One region of the Cellulomonas sp. FA1 genome, then DNA from elsewhere that is predicted to be linked to it. Evidence: predicted binding sites of a transcription regulator. Region 1 holds the regulator's gene; the other holds the start of a gene.
The links. Region 1 encodes HrcA, which represses chaperone genes, less so after heat shock. Its sites were predicted from a motif close to TTNGCACTCGNNNNNNNCGAGTGCNAA; they were not measured.

Region 1 (7,365 bases):
CCGCGACGAGGACGGCCGCGACGTGCCGCCGCCCCCGCCGGGCCACGGCCAGCCGGGCGGCGACGTGCCGCCCGCCGCGCCGCAGCCGGGCGCGCCCACCCCGCCCCGGGCGGCGCCTACCCGCCGCCCCCGGGGTACGGCACCACGCCGCCGGCGTCGCCGTACGGCCAGCCGGCGGGTCAGCCCTACGGCCAGCAGCCCTACGGCCAGCCGTACGCGCCGGCACCGGGCCAGGTCGACATCGGCAACGGCTTCTCGTGGGCGTTCTCCAAGTTCGGTCAGAACTGGGTGACGTTCCTGGTCGGCACGCTGCTGTGGTTCATCGGCATCAGCGTCGTGACGTCGCTCGTGTCGGGCATCTTCGGCGGCTTCGGCTCGCTGATCGGCCGCGACGGCAGCGGCGTCGGCGCCGGCTTCGCGCTGGCCTCGGCCGGCATCGCGGGTGCGGTCGTCACGGCCGTGACGATCCTGCTGGGGTCGCTGTTCAGCGCCGCCGTCATCGGCACCGCGCTCAAGGTCACGGCCGGGCGTCCGGTGTCGCTGGCCGACATGTTCGACTTCTCGCACGTGGCCCAGGTGTTCGTGCTGGGCCTGCTGCTCGCGGTCGCCAACGGGGTCCTCACGTTCATCCCGTTCTTCGGCGCGCTCGCGCAGATCGCCATCACGTACTTCGTGTTCTTCGGCTACCACCTGATCGTCGACCGCAACCTCGGCGCGATCGACGCGATCCGCGAGTCGGTGCAGCTGCAGACCCGCAACGTCGGGTCCTCGGTGCTCGTGGTGCTCGTCGCCATCGCGATCGTCGTGGTGGGCATCATCGCCTGCTTCGTCGGCGTGCTGGTCGCCGGCCCGGTCGCCGCGCTGTTCTCCGCGTACGCGTACCGCCGCGTGACGAACGGGCAGATCGCGGCCTGACGGCCAAGGTGCACGGCACGAGGCCCGCCCGGGCTCCCCGGGCGGGCCTCGTCGTGCCGGGTCGTGTCAGGCGGTGACGAAGTCGATGAGCTCCTCGACGCGTCCCAGCAGGCTCGGCTCGAGGTCCGCGTACGAGCGCACCGAGCGCAGGATCCGCTGCCACGCGCGCGCGACGTCCGCCTGCTCGGCGGCCGGCCACCCGAGCTCGCGCAGGATCCCGCGCTTCCACTCGGTGCCGCGCTCGATCGTGGGCCACGACGTGAGCCCGAGCCGCTCGGGGCGCACGGCCTGCCACACGTCGACGTACGGGTGCCCCAGCACCAGCACGCTGCCCGCGGGCACGCCGCGGACGGCCTCGGCGGCGATCCGGCTCTCCTTCGACCCCGGCACGAGGTGGTCCACCAGCACGCCGACGCGCCGGTCGGCGCTCGGCCGGAACTCGCGCAGCGCGTCGGCGAGGTGGTCCACGCCGTCGAGCAGCTCGACCACGACGCCCTCGACGCGCAGGTCGTCGCCCCACACCTTCTCGACGAGCTCGGCGTCGTGCTTGCCCTCGACCCAGATGCGTGAGCCCCGCGCGACGCGCGCCGGTGCGTCGGGCACGGCGACCGACCCGGACGCGGTGCGGGTCGGCCGGGCGGGCGCGCGGGACGTCACGGGCGCGGTGAGGACGACGGGCTCGCCGTCGACCCAGAAACCCGGGCCGAGCCGGAAGGTCCGCGTGCGGCCCCGCCGGTCCTCGAGCACGACGACGTGCTGCCCGCCGGACTTCTCGACCCGCACGACCGCGCCGACCCAGCCGGTCTCGACGTCCTCGACGACGAGGCCGTGCTCGGCCGGCTGGTCGCGCGCCGTGCGCGGCGGGCGGTGGTGCGCGGTGCGCGGGGCGGAGCGGTCCGACGACAGCACGTCGGAGCCGTAGCGGTCGTGGGTCACGCGGGAGACTCTAGGAGGTCCGTGCGGGACGTGACGGGTGACGCGCTGCCTCGCCGTGGTCCCGCCGGAGGGACCGCGTAGAATTGGCACTCGGTCCGGGCGAGTGCTACGTCACGGGCCGCGGGGCGCCCCCCGCACGGGTGGGCGCACGGGCGACGGAGGAGGCGAGATGAGCGAGGACCGTCGGCTGGACGTGCTGCGCGCGATCGTCGAGGACTACGTCGCGACGCGCGAGCCGGTCGGGTCGCGCGCGCTCACGGAGCGGCACGCGCTCGGCGTGTCGCCGGCGACGATCCGCAACGACATGGCCGCGCTCGAGGACGCCGGGCTCATCGTCCAGCCGCACACCTCGGCCGGTCGCGTGCCCACCGACCTCGGCTACCGCGTGTTCGTCGACCAGCTCTCGGGCGTCAAGCCGCTCTCGGCGGCCGAGAAGCGCGCGATCGGCCTGCTGCTGGAGGAGGCGGTCGACCTCGACGACGTCATCGACCGCGCCGTGCGGCTGCTCGCGCAGCTGACCCACCAGGTCGCGGTCGTGCAGTACCCGTCGCTGCGGCGCTCGGCCCTGCGGCACGTCGAGCTCGTGCCCGTCGGCGCGCGGCACCTGCTGGTCGTCATCATCACGACCACCGGGCGCGTCGAGCAGCGCACGCTCGAGCTCCGCGAGGACCTCGACGAGTCGGTCGTCGCGCGGCTGCGCGTGCGCCTCAACGTCGCGGCCGCCGGCATGCGGCTGGCCGAGCTGGACGGCGCGCTGCAGGACCTCGCGGCGGAGTTCACGCCCGCGGGCGGCGACCTCGTGCGCGCCGTCGTCGCGGTGGTCTCCGAGACCCTGGCGCAGGAGAGCGAGGAGCGCGTGGTCGTCGCCGGCGCCTCGCACCTCGCGCGCAGCGCTGGCGCCGACTTCGCGCACACCCTCGGCCCGGTCCTCGAGGCGCTCGAGGAGCAGGTCGTGCTGCTGCGGCTGCTGTCGGAGATGGCCGAGGACGCCTCGGGCGTCGCGGTGCGCATCGGGCGCGAGACGCAGCACGAGGGCCTCGCGGAGACCAGCATCGTCACCAGCGGCTACGGCGGCGACGGGTCGTCGGTCGCCGTGCTCGGGTCGGTCGGCCCGCTGCGCATGGACTACCCCCAGACCATGGCGGCGGTGCGTGCCGTCGCCCGGTACCTGACCCGGATCCTCGCGGGCTGACGGCGCGCCGCGCACGCGCCGTCCGGCGCCCCGCGCAGGCCCGTCCACGCCACGCACGAGCAGGAAGCGAGCACCACGCCACGTGACCGACTACTACGAGATCCTGGGCGTCGCGCGCGACGCGACGCCCGAGCAGATCAAGAAGGCGTACCGCAAGCTCGCACGCGAGCTGCACCCCGACGTCGCGGGGACGGACGCCGCCACCGAGGAGCGGTTCAAGGACGTGTCGCGCGCGTACGACGTGCTCGGCAACCCCGACAAGCGGCGCGCGTACGACATGGGCGCCGACCCGTCGTCGCCTGGCGGCGGCATGGGCGGCGGCTTCGGGTTCCAGGACATCTTCGAGACGTTCTTCGGCGCCGCCGGCGGCGGTGCGCCCCGCGGTCCCGCGCCGCGCGCGCGGCGCGGCCAGGACGCGCTCGTGCGCCTCGACCTCGACCTCGCCGAGGCCGCGTTCGGCGTGCACCGCGAGATCCAGGTCGACACCGCGGTGCTGTGCCCCACGTGCGGCGGCACGTGCTGCCGCCCGGGCACGTCGCCCCGCACGTGCGACGTCTGCGGCGGGCGCGGCTCGGTGCAGCGCGTCGCGCAGTCGTTCCTCGGCCGGGTCATGACGACGCAGCCGTGCGCGGCGTGCCACGGGTTCGGCACGGTCATCCCCGAGCCGTGCACCGAGTGCGCGGGCGAGGGGCGCGTGCGCTCGCGGCGCACGCTGTCCGTCGACGTGCCGGCGGGCGTCGACACCGGCACGCGCATCAAGCTCACGGGCCAGGGCGAGGTCGGCCCCGCGGGCGGCCCTGCCGGCGACGTCTACCTCGAGGTGCGCGAGCGCAAGCACGAGACGTTCGTGCGCAAGGGCGACGACCTGCACGCGACCCTGCAGGTCCCCATGACGGCGGCGGCGCTCGGCACGGTGCTCACCATGGAGACGCTCGACGGCGAGCGCGAGGTCGACCTGCGGCCCGGCACCCAGCCCGGGCAGGTCGTCACGCTCAAGGGGCTGGGCGTCGGCCACCTGCACGTGGGAGGCCGCGGCGACCTGCACGTGCACGTCGAGGTCCAGGTGCCCACGCCCGCCGACGACGAGCAGGCGGAGCTGCTGCGGCGGCTCGCCGCGCTGCGCGGCGAGGAGCGCCCCGAGGCGCGGCTCGCGGCCGCCCACCCGGGCGTGTTCTCCAAGCTGCGCGACAAGCTCACGGGCCGGTGAGCGCACCGGTCTTCCTCGTCGACGCCGGGCGGCTCAACGACGTCGTCGCGGGCGGGGAGTTCCTGCTCGACGGGACCGAGGGGCGGCACGCGGGCGTCGTGCAGCGCCGCGGGCCGGGCGAACGCGTCGACGTCGTCGACGGCGCGGGCGTCCGGCTGCTCGGGCGCGTGCGCGCCGCCGGTCCCGAGGGCGTGCGGATCGACGTCGACGACGTCATGCGCGAGCCCGCGCCGTCGCCGCGGCTCGTGCTCGTGCAGGCGCTCGCCAAGGGCGACCGCGACGAGATGGCGATCGAGGCGGCGACCGAGGTCGGCGTCGACGTGGTCGTGCCGTGGCAGGCCGAGCGCTCGGTCGTCATCTGGCGGGGCGACCGCGCGCAGAAGAGCCGCGCACGGTGGATCGGGACGGTGCGCACGGCCACCAAGCAGTCGCGCCGCGCGTGCGTGCCGCTCGTCGAGCAGGCCCTCGACGGCAAGGGGCTCGTCGCGCACGTCGCCGACGTGGTGGCCGCGGGCGGGGTCGTCGTCGTGCTCCACGAGAGCGCGACGCGACCGCTGCACGAGGTCACGCCGCCCGCCGCCGGCGACCTGCTGGTCGTGGTGGGCCCCGAGGGCGGCATCAGCGACCGCGAGCTCGACGCGCTCACCGGGGCCGGCGCGCTGACCTGCCGGCTCGGGCCGCACGTGCTGCGCACGTCGACCGCGGGCCCGGTCGCGCTCGCGATGCTCGCCGACCGGCTCGGCCGCTGGGGCTGACGCCCGCCCCGGTGCGGTACGCATCGCTGGATCGCGCTCTCGCCGTGAGGGGGTGGGCTGGATCGCGCTCTCGCCGTGAGGGGGTGGGCTGGATCGTGCTCTCGCGGTGAGGGGGTGGGCTGGATCGTGCTCTCGCGGTGAGGGGGTGGGCTGGATCGTGCTCTCGCGGTGAGGGGGTGGGCTGGATCGCTCTCTCGCGGTGAGAGGGCGATCCAGCCCGTCCGTCGCGCCGGTCAGCGCGAGTCGCTGCCCTCGTGCTCGACCGCCGCGCGGCCCGCCTCGAGCCGCGCGACCGGCACCCGGAACGGCGAGCAGGACACGTAGTCGAGGCCGACGGCGTCGAAGAACCGGATCGACTCGGGGTCGCCGCCGTGCTCGCCGCACACGCCGAGCGTGAGGTCGGGACGCGTCGCGCGGCCCAGCCGGACCGCCGTCTCGACGAGCTGCCCGACGCCCTTGACGTCGATCGTCTCGAACGGCGACACCGACAGCACGCCGTTGGCGGTGTACTGCGCGAAGAACGCGCCCTCGACGTCGTCGCGGCTGAAGCCCCACGTGGTCTGCGTGAGGTCGTTCGTGCCGAACGAGAAGAACGCCGCCTGGGTCGCGATGCGGTCCGCCGTGAGCGCCGCGCGCGGCAGCTCGATCATGCAGCCGACGGGCAGCTCGACCGGCACGCCCCGCTCCGCGCCGACCTCGGCCATGATGGTCAGCGCGCGCTCGCGGACGAGCCGCAGCTCCTGCACCGAGCCCACGAGCGGCACCATGATCTCGGCGTGCGGGTCGCCGCCCGCGGCCAGCCGTGCCGCGACCGCCTCGCACACGGCGCGGATCTGCAGGTCGAACAGCCCGGGGACCACCAGCCCGAGCCGTACGCCGCGCAGGCCGAGCATCGGGTTGGCCTCGTGCATGCGCCGCACCGCGGCGAGCAGGGTCACGTCGCCGTCGTCGACCTCGCCGCGCTCGGCCGCGAGCGCGACCTTGACGGACAGCTCGGTGAGGTCCGGCAGGAACTCGTGCAGCGGCGGGTCGATGAGGCGGATGGTCGTCGGCAGGCCGTCCATCGCCTCCAGCAGGTCCGTGAAGTCGGCGCGCTGCAGCGGCAGCAGCGCGTCGAGCGCGGCCTGCCGCTGCGTGTCGTCCGCCGCGAGCACGACCCGCTCGACGAGCACGCGCCGCTCGCCGAGGAACATGTGCTCGGTGCGGCACAGGCCGATGCCCTGCGCGCCCAGGCGGCGCGCCCGCGCGGCGTCCTCCGCCGTGTCGGCGTTGGCGTGCACGTGCAGGCGCCGGGTCGTGTCGGCGTGCCGCAGGATCCGGTCGACGGCGCGCACGAGGTCGCGCGTCTCGTCGTCGGGCGCCGCCTCGAGCGCGGCGTCCAGACCGTCCTCGAGGTACCGCTGCACGGGGGAGGGCACGACGGGCACGTCGCCCAGGAACACCTCGCCGCTCGTCCCGTCGATCGCGAGCACGTCGCCCTCGCGCACCGTGCGGCCGCGCGCGGTGAGCGAGCGGTCGGCCTGGTCGACGACCAGCTCCTCCGCGCCGACGACGCACGTGCGCCCCATGCCGCGCGCCACGACCGCGGCGTGCGACGTCTTGCCGCCGCGCGCCGTCAGCACGCCCACCGCGGCGATCATGCCGCCCAGGTCGTCGGGGTTGGTCTCGCGCCGCACGAGCACGACGTCCTCGCCGCGCGCGGCCCACTCCTGCGCGGTCGCGGGGTCGAACACCGCACGGCCGACCGCGGCGCCCGGCGACGCGGGCATCGCGCGCGTCAGCAGCACGCGGTCGGCCGCACCGTCGGGGTCGGGTGCGAACTGCGGGAACTGCAGCTGCGCGAGCTGCGCGCCCGACACGCGCGAGAGCGCCTCGTCCATCGTGATGAGGTGCTCGTCGACCAGCTGGCACGCGATCCGGAACGCGGCCGGCGCCGTGCGCTTGCCGACGCGCGTCTGCAGCATCCACAGCTTGCCGCGCTCGATCGTGAACTCGATGTCGCACAGGTCGCGGTAGTGCGTCTCGAGGCGGCGCATCGCCTGGCGCAGCTCGGTGTACGCCGCGGGGTCGACCTGCTCGAGGTCGGCCAGCGACAGCGTGTTGCGGATGCCGGCGACCACGTCCTCGCCCTGCGCGTTCACCAGGTAGTCGCCGTAGTCGCCCGTGCGGCCCGTCGCGGGGTCCCGCGTGAACGCCACGCCCGTGCCCGACGTCGGCCCCAGGTTGCCGAACACCATCGTGCAGACGTTGACCGCCGTGCCGAGGTCGTCGGGGATCCGCTCCTTGCGGCGGTAGAGACGCGCGCGCTCGGTGCCCCACGAGTCCAGGACCGCGACGATCGCCATGTCGAGCTGCTCGCG
Region 2 (7,365 bases), 430 kb from region 1:
CGGCCTGGCCGAGCGCGACGGCCGTCGCGGGGCTGACCACGGAGTCCATGGGCGCCGCGAGGATCGGCAGGTCGAAGTGGTACGCGTCGATCTGCCAGCCGACCGAGACCTCCTCCGGGTCGCGCGTGCGCCGCGAGGGCACCACCGCGATGTCGTCGAAGGAGAACGCCCGGCGTCCTCGCTTGCCCCGTCCGATCTCGATCTCGCTGCTCACCGGACGAGCCTACCGGCGGGCGGGCCGTCGCCGGCCCGCCGTCCGCTCAGCGGCCGGTGTAGTTGGGCGCCTCGACCGTCATCTGGATGTCGTGCGGGTGGGACTCCTTGAGGCCCGCCGGCGTGATCCGGATGAACTGGCCACGCTGCTGGAGCTCGGGGATCGTGTGCGCGCCGACGTAGAACATCGACTGGTGCAGGCCGCCGACCAGCTGGTGCGCGACCGCCGACAGCGGGCCGCGGTACGGCACCTGGCCCTCGATGCCCTCGGGCACGATCTTCTCGTCCGTCGTGACGTCGGCCTGGAAGTAGCGGTCCTTCGAGTAGGAGACCCGCCCGCGCGAGGCCATCGCCCCGAGCGACCCCATGCCGCGGTAGTGCTTGTACTGCTTGCCGTTGACGAACACGAGGTCGCCGGGCGACTCGTCGCAGCCCGCGAGCAGCGAGCCCAGCATGACCGTGTCGGCGCCCGCGACGAGCGCCTTGGCGATGTCGCCCGAGTACTGCAGGCCGCCGTCGCCGATGACCGGGACACCGGCCGGGCGGCACACCTGCGCGGCGTCGTGGATCGCCGTCACCTGGGGCACGCCGACGCCCGCGACGACACGGGTCGTGCAGATCGAGCCCGGCCCGACGCCGACCTTGACCGCGTCGACGCCCGCGTCGACGAGGGCCTGCGCGCCCGGCCGCGTCGCGACGTTGCCGCCGATGACCTGCACGTGCCGCGTCGCCGGGTCGGACTTCAGCCGGCGCACCATGTCGAGCATGAGCCGCGCGTGCCCGTTGGCGGTGTCGACCACGAGCACGTCGACGCCCGCCTCGACGAGGGCCGTCGCGCGCTCCCACGCGTCGCCGAAGAACCCGATGGCCGCACCGACCACGAGGCGACCGTCGGCGTCCTTGGTGGCGTGCGGGTACTGCTCGGACTTCACGAAGTCCTTGACGGTGATGAGGCCCGCGAGCTTGCCCTCGTCGTCGATCAGCGGGAGCTTCTCGACCTTGTGCTTCGCGAGCAGCGCGGCGGCGTCCTGGCGCGCGATGCCGACGGGCGCCGTCACCAGCGGCATGGGCGTCATCGCGTCCCGCACGAGGCGCGTCGCGAACTCGGCCGGCGGCACGAAGCGCAGGTCGCGGTTGGTGATGATGCCGAGCACGCGGTTCTCGCCGTCGACGACCGGCAGGCCCGAGACGCGGTACGTGCCGCACAGCGCGTCGAGCTCGGCGAGCGTCGCGTCGGGGCCGACGGTGACGGGGTCCGACACCATGCCGGACTCGGAGCGCTTGACGACGTCGACCTGGTGCGCCTGGTCGGCGATCGACAGGTTGCGGTGCAGGATCCCGACGCCGCCCTGGCGCGCCATCGCGACGGCCATGCGCGCCTCGGTGACGGTGTCCATGGCCGCCGAGACCAGGGGCACGCGCACGCTGATCTCGCGGGTCAGGCGCGACGAGGTGTCGACCTCGGACGGGATGACGTCCGTCTCGCCCGGGAGGAGCAGGACGTCGTCGTAGGTGAGACCGACCCGGGCGAACGGGTCCGTGGGAGCCGTGGGAGCGTCGTGCGCCGTCATCACGCCAGGATACGTGGCCGCGCGGGTGGGCAGGACGGCCCTGCCCGCCAGCCGGACGCCGGACGCCGGCGTCCGGCGCGGGCGTCAGTCGATGATGCCGCGCCGCAGCCCGATCGCGACCGCCTGCGCACGGTCGGACGCCCCGAGCTTGCGGAACAGCCGCCGCGCGTGGGTCTTGACCGTGTCCTCCGAGAGGAACAGCTCCTGGCCGATCTGCGCGTTGGAGCGGCCGTGGCTCATGCCCACGAGCACCTCGATCTCGCGCTTCGTCAGCACCGGGGTCGGCTCGACGGGGCGTGCGGCGACACCCGCGTCGGCGCGCGCCACGTGGCTCTCCTGCAGCGGCGTCGCCGGGTGCGGCACGGCCGGCACGGCCACGCCCGCGGTGACGGGGCTGGCCTGCACGTGCGCGGCGACGGCCGCGAGCTCGGCCCGGCCGACGTCGGGCGCGAGGAAGCCGCGCGCACCGAGCGCCAGGGCCCGGTCGAGCGCCTCGCCGTCGTCGGGCCCGGCGAGCAGCACGACGGCCGTCGACGGCGCGACCGCGCGCAGCCGGCGGATCGCCTCCGTGGGCCCGGCGCCGGGCAGGTGCGCGTCCAGCAGCACGACGGTGGGCGTGATGCGGCGCGCGAGCGCCAGCAGCTCGTCCGCGGTCGCCGCCGCCCGGACCGGCGCCAACGACGGCACTCCGATCGATGTCACGACGAGCCGCTCGCGGACGGTCGCCGAGCCGTGGCAGACCACGACTCCAGCCATGGGTATCCTCCTCGCGCCGATCCCGGCACCACAACGCGTGCACGGGTCCATGCCTGCATCGGCGTTACCGGTGCGTCACGTTAGCCCTCACGCCCGACCACCGGGAATCAACGCGCCGTTTCCTCACGGTTGACGGGTCCCTCGTGATATGCCGTCACGCTATCGGGTCAGCGCGTCGGCACCGGATGAGACGCCCGTCACAGGGGTGCGGCCTGCGCGACGACCGCCAGCACCTCGTGGACCAGCCCCGTCAGCGTGCGGGCGCGGTGGACCGACCGGTCGAGCGGGACGCGCTCGCCCGCGACCTCCGGCACCATGACGAACTGCGGGAGGTCGTCCCGCTCCCGGGCGAGCGCCGCGACCACGGACAGGTCCGGCGCGGGAGCCTCGGAGACGGTCACGACGGCGCGGGCCCGGGTCATGAGCGCGAGCTCGCCGGCGTGCCGGGTCGACACGGGGCCGGCGACGAGCCGCGCGTCGACGCCGCCGTCGACGAGCGCCGCGGCGAGCGCGTGCGCGACCACGGGACGCGTCTCCCCCGGCACCGGGAGCAGCAGCACGACCGCGGCGTCGGCCGCGGGGGGCGCGGCCGTGCGCGCGCGCAGCGCGGCGAGCACGCCCCCGACCAGCGTGGCGCGCGCGTCGACGCCGGGCCGCTCGACGACCGTGCGTCGCGCGAGCGCGGCGAACGCGGGCTGGACGAGCCCCGTCCACCAGGCGGCGAGGTCGTCGACCGCACCGAGGTCGAGCAGCGCCACGCAGCGGTCGCCACGCCCCGTCAGGGCGGCGTCGACGAGCTCGACGACGCCACGGGCGCCGGCCGCGCGCCCGGCCGGGGGCGCGTCCGTGGCGACGGCCGGGGTCGGCGCGCCGCTCGGCGTGGGCACGGTCGGGAGCCGCGCGGTGAGGTCGTCGCTGCGGGGCGGCGGGCCGGCGGCGACGTCCGCGGCGAGGGCGAGCCGGGCGGCCTCCGCGGGCGCGACGCCGTCGATCGTGAGGCGGCGCATGACGAGCAGCCGGTCGAGGTCGCTCGGGGCGTACCGGCGGTGGGCCCCGGCGTGATGCTCGGACGGGCCGAGGCCGTAGCGGCGGTCCCACGTCCGCAGCGTCGCGGGGGCGACGCCGAGCCGGCGCGCGACGGCCGCGACGGTCAGCGCGGGCCCGTCGCCCCCGGGCTCGGTGCGGTCGTGCGGGTCGTCGACGGGACCCGTCGACACGTCCGCACCGTCAAGCCCTTCCTCGGCTGCCGCGACCATGACGCGATTGTGCCAGCCACGGGCCGCGCCGCCCGCCTCGAGCGCGTCACGAGCTGGCGCGGTCCGCCGGCGAACCGCGCCGCACCGCGCCGCATCGCGCCACCGAATCGCGTCAGCGAAGAGGGTCTTGAACAACTTCTGGCGCGGTTGTACGGTTACGGCACGTCAACACGGGCAACCGTCGACGGCGACCGACTTTCGTCCCGGCCACGAGCCGCCGGACGTGCCGCACGAATCGAGGAGGACCCCCATGGCTGAGATCTCGCGTCTGCCCGGACCGGTGATGGACCTGTGGGAGTGGCAGTTCGAGGGCGCCTGCCGCGACGCCGACCAGGACCTGTTCTTCCACCCCGAGGGCGAGCGCGGCTCGGCCCGCCGCCGCCGCGCCGAGGCCGCCAAGGCCATCTGCGCCACCTGCCCCGTCCTCAACGAGTGCCGCGAGCAGTCGCTCGCCGTGCGCGAGCCCTACGGCGTCTGGGGCGGCCTCTCCGAGGACGAGCGCGCCGCCGTGCTCGCCGAGCGCGCCGGCCGTCGCGTCACCGCCTGACCCGCACCACCTGACCCCGCACCACCGACCGCGCCCCGGTCCGACGCCGCCGTCGGCCCGGGGCGTCTTCGTCCCCGGCGCCGTCGTCGGCCCCACGACCGGGGCGGCGCGCGCCGCCCCTCCCTCACGACGCGGCCCCGCCGTCACGCGTCGCCCCACGACGACGAAGGCCCCCTCCGGACGGAGGGGGCCTTCGTGCTGCCGGGGACGGGCCCCGGGTGCAGCGGAGTCGTCAGCCGACGATCGCGAGGATGTCGCGCGCCGAGAGGATCAGGTAGTCCTCACCGGCGTACTTGACCTCGGTGCCGCCGTACTTGGAGTAGATGACCTTGTCGCCGACGGCCACGTCGAGCGGCACACGGTTCCCCTTGTCATCGATCCGGCCCGGACCCACGGCCAGGACCTCGCCCTCCTGGGGCTTCTCCTTGGCGCTGTCCGGGATGACGAGACCCGACGCGGTCGTCGTCTCGGCCTCGAGGGTCTTGACGACGATCCGGTCCTCGAGGGGCTTGATGGAGACCGACACAGCGGACCTCCCCTTCGCATGTGAGTCGTTCTGAGGCAGTGTCTGCGCCGCACCGTCGCCGCCGTCGTCGCGGGTGCCGGGGCCACCTGTGCGGTTGGCGCCCCCTGACGGGACCGCCGGTTCCTCACTCTAGGAATGCGTTAGCACTCGGTCAACCCGAGTGCCAGCATCCGGGTCCCCGACCTGCACGGTGACGCGGCCGCGGCGCGGCGCCCGGACCGCCCCGTGACGTCCCGTGACGTCCCGGCGGCGTGGCCGTGGGAGGCTGGGCGCGTGGACGACGCCGGGCTGGTCAAGCTCCTGCAGCCGGAGGGGTGGGCCCTGCTGCAGGCCCTGCCGCCGTACGACGAGCGGCTCGCGATGCCGATCGCCGAACGCCTCCAGAAGGAGGGTCTCGACCCCGCGCTCGTCGCGGCCGCGCTCACCCAGTCCCGGCTGCGCGCCAAGGCGCACGCCAAGCTCGGCGAGTTCGCCGAGGGCATGCTCTTCACCGTCGCGGGCCTCGAGCAGGCGACGCGTCTCGAGGTCGCGGCCCACCACGCGCGGCGGTACCGCGACGCGGGCTGCACGTACGTCGCCGACCTCACGTGCGGGCTCGGCGCCGACGCGCTCGCGCTCGCGGGCGTCGGGCTGCGCGTCCTCGCGACCGACGTCGACGAGACGACCGCGGCGCTCGCGACCGTCAACCTGCGCGCGTTCCCCGAGGTGCAGGTGCGCATGGCGGACGGCACGGCGCTCGACCTGGCGGCCGAGGGCGTCGACGGCGTCTACGCCGACCCCGCACGCCGCACCGGCAGCGGCCGCCGCGTCTTCGACCCGAGCGCGTACAGCCCGCCGCTGGACGCGGTCCTCGCGACCCGCGACGTCGTCCCGGCGCTCGGCCTCAAGCTCGGCCCCGGCCTGGCCCACCGCGACCTGCCCGTGGACGCCGAGGCGCAGTGGGTGTCGTCGGACGGCGAGGTCGTCGAGCTCGGCCTGTGGTTCGGGCCGCTCGCTCCCGACGGCCCCGGCCGCACGGCCCTCGTGCTGCGCGACGGCGCCGCGCACACGCTGCGCGCGGACCCCGACGGCGACGACGACGCGCCCCCGGTCGGGCCGGTGGGCGGGTACCTGTACGAGCCGGACGGCGCCGTGATCCGCGCGGGGCTCGTGGGCACGGTCGCCCACCGCGTGCGCGGACGCCTGATCGACCCCACGATCGCCTACGTGACCTCCGACGCCCTGGCGGACCGCACCGCGTGGCACCCGCTCGCGACCGCGTACCGCGTGCTCGACGACCTGCCCTTCGGCCTCAAGCGGCTGCGCACCTACCTGCGCGAGCGCGGCGTGGGCCGCCTGACCATCAAGAAGCGCGGCACGGCCGTGGTGCCTGAGACGCTGCGCCGCCAGCTCGACCTGCGCGGCCCCGCCGAGGGCACGGTCGTGCTCACGCGCGTCGCGGGCCAGCAGCGCGTGCTCGTCGTGGAGCCGGTCTGATGGCGGCGCCCGTCGCGCTGCCGTTCGCGACGTCGGAGCGGTCGACCGTCGGCATCGAGTGGGAGGTCGGCCTGGTCGACGCCGACTCGGGCGACCTGCGGCAGGCCGCGCAGGCGATCTTCGAGGCCGTGCGCCCCGCCGACGGCACGGACCACCCGCACATCACGTCCGAGCTGCTGCTCAACACGGTCGAGGTGTCGTCGGGCAAGTGCCGCACGGTCGGCGAGGCGGGGGCGGACCTGCAGCGCGCGCTCGACGAGGTCGCGGCGGCCGCGCGCCCGCTGCGCATCGAGCTCATGGGCGCGGGCACCCACCCGTTCGCGAGCTGGGCGGCGCAGCGCGTCACCGACAAGGAGCGCTACGCGACGCTGATCGACCGCACGCAGTGGTGGGGCCGGCAGATGCTCATCTACGGCGTGCACGTGCACGTGGGCGTCGAGGACCGCGACAAGGTGCTGCCGCTGAGCCGCGCGATGCTCACGGTGTTCCCGCACCTGCAGTCGCTGTCCGCGTCGTCGCCGTTCTGGGGCGGCAAGGACACGGGGTACGCGTCGAACCGCGCGTTGCTGTTCCAGCAGCTGCCGACCGCGGGGCTGCCGCCGCAGCTCGAGCACTGGGAGCAGCTCGAGCAGTACGTGGGCGACATGATGCACACGGGCGTGATCGACCAGGTCGACGAGGTCCGGTGGGACATCCGCCCGTCGCCGCGGTTCGGCACGCTCGAGATGCGGATCGCCGACGGCGCCGCGAACCTCCTCGAGGTCACCGCGATCAGCGCGCTCACGCACTGCTTCGTCGAGCACTTCTCGACCCTGATCGACGCGGGCGAGCCGCTGCCGACCATGCCGCAGTGGTTCGTCCAGGAGAACAAGTGGCGCTCGGCGCGCTACGGCATGGACGCGATCGTCATCACGAACGCGGCGGGCGACGAGGAGCTCGTGACGGACTCGGTGAGCCGGTGGCTCGTCGAGCTCGCGCCCGTGGCCGAGCGGCTGGGGTGCGCGGCCGAGCTCGAGCAGG

Region 2: a site for HrcA is predicted at 5,010-5,036, ahead of groES (co-chaperone GroES). Genes of this name have one in related genera too.

The regions. Positions count from the first base shown of each region.
Region 1 covers NZ_LBMY01000001.1:1,375,675-1,383,039, reverse strand. Annotated here, with positions in the region: gene GY42_RS06175 (hypothetical protein) at 1-915, shown strand, start outside; gene GY42_RS06170 (DUF3097 domain-containing protein) at 982-1,851, opposite strand; gene hrcA (heat-inducible transcriptional repressor HrcA) at 2,021-3,043, shown strand; gene dnaJ (molecular chaperone DnaJ) at 3,126-4,250, shown strand; gene GY42_RS06155 (16S rRNA (uracil(1498)-N(3))-methyltransferase) at 4,247-5,005, shown strand; gene ppdK (pyruvate, phosphate dikinase) at 5,239-7,365, opposite strand, start outside.
Region 2 covers NZ_LBMY01000001.1:1,805,632-1,812,996, forward strand. Annotated here, with positions in the region: gene GY42_RS07995 (GuaB3 family IMP dehydrogenase-related protein) at 1-214, opposite strand, end outside; gene guaB (IMP dehydrogenase) at 261-1,784, opposite strand; gene GY42_RS08005 (response regulator transcription factor) at 1,869-2,540, opposite strand; gene GY42_RS08010 (MerR family transcriptional regulator) at 2,738-3,757, opposite strand; gene GY42_RS08015 (WhiB family transcriptional regulator) at 4,047-4,343, shown strand; gene groES (co-chaperone GroES) at 4,576-4,869, opposite strand; gene GY42_RS08025 (class I SAM-dependent methyltransferase) at 5,143-6,345, shown strand; gene GY42_RS08030 (glutamate--cysteine ligase) at 6,345-7,365, shown strand, end outside.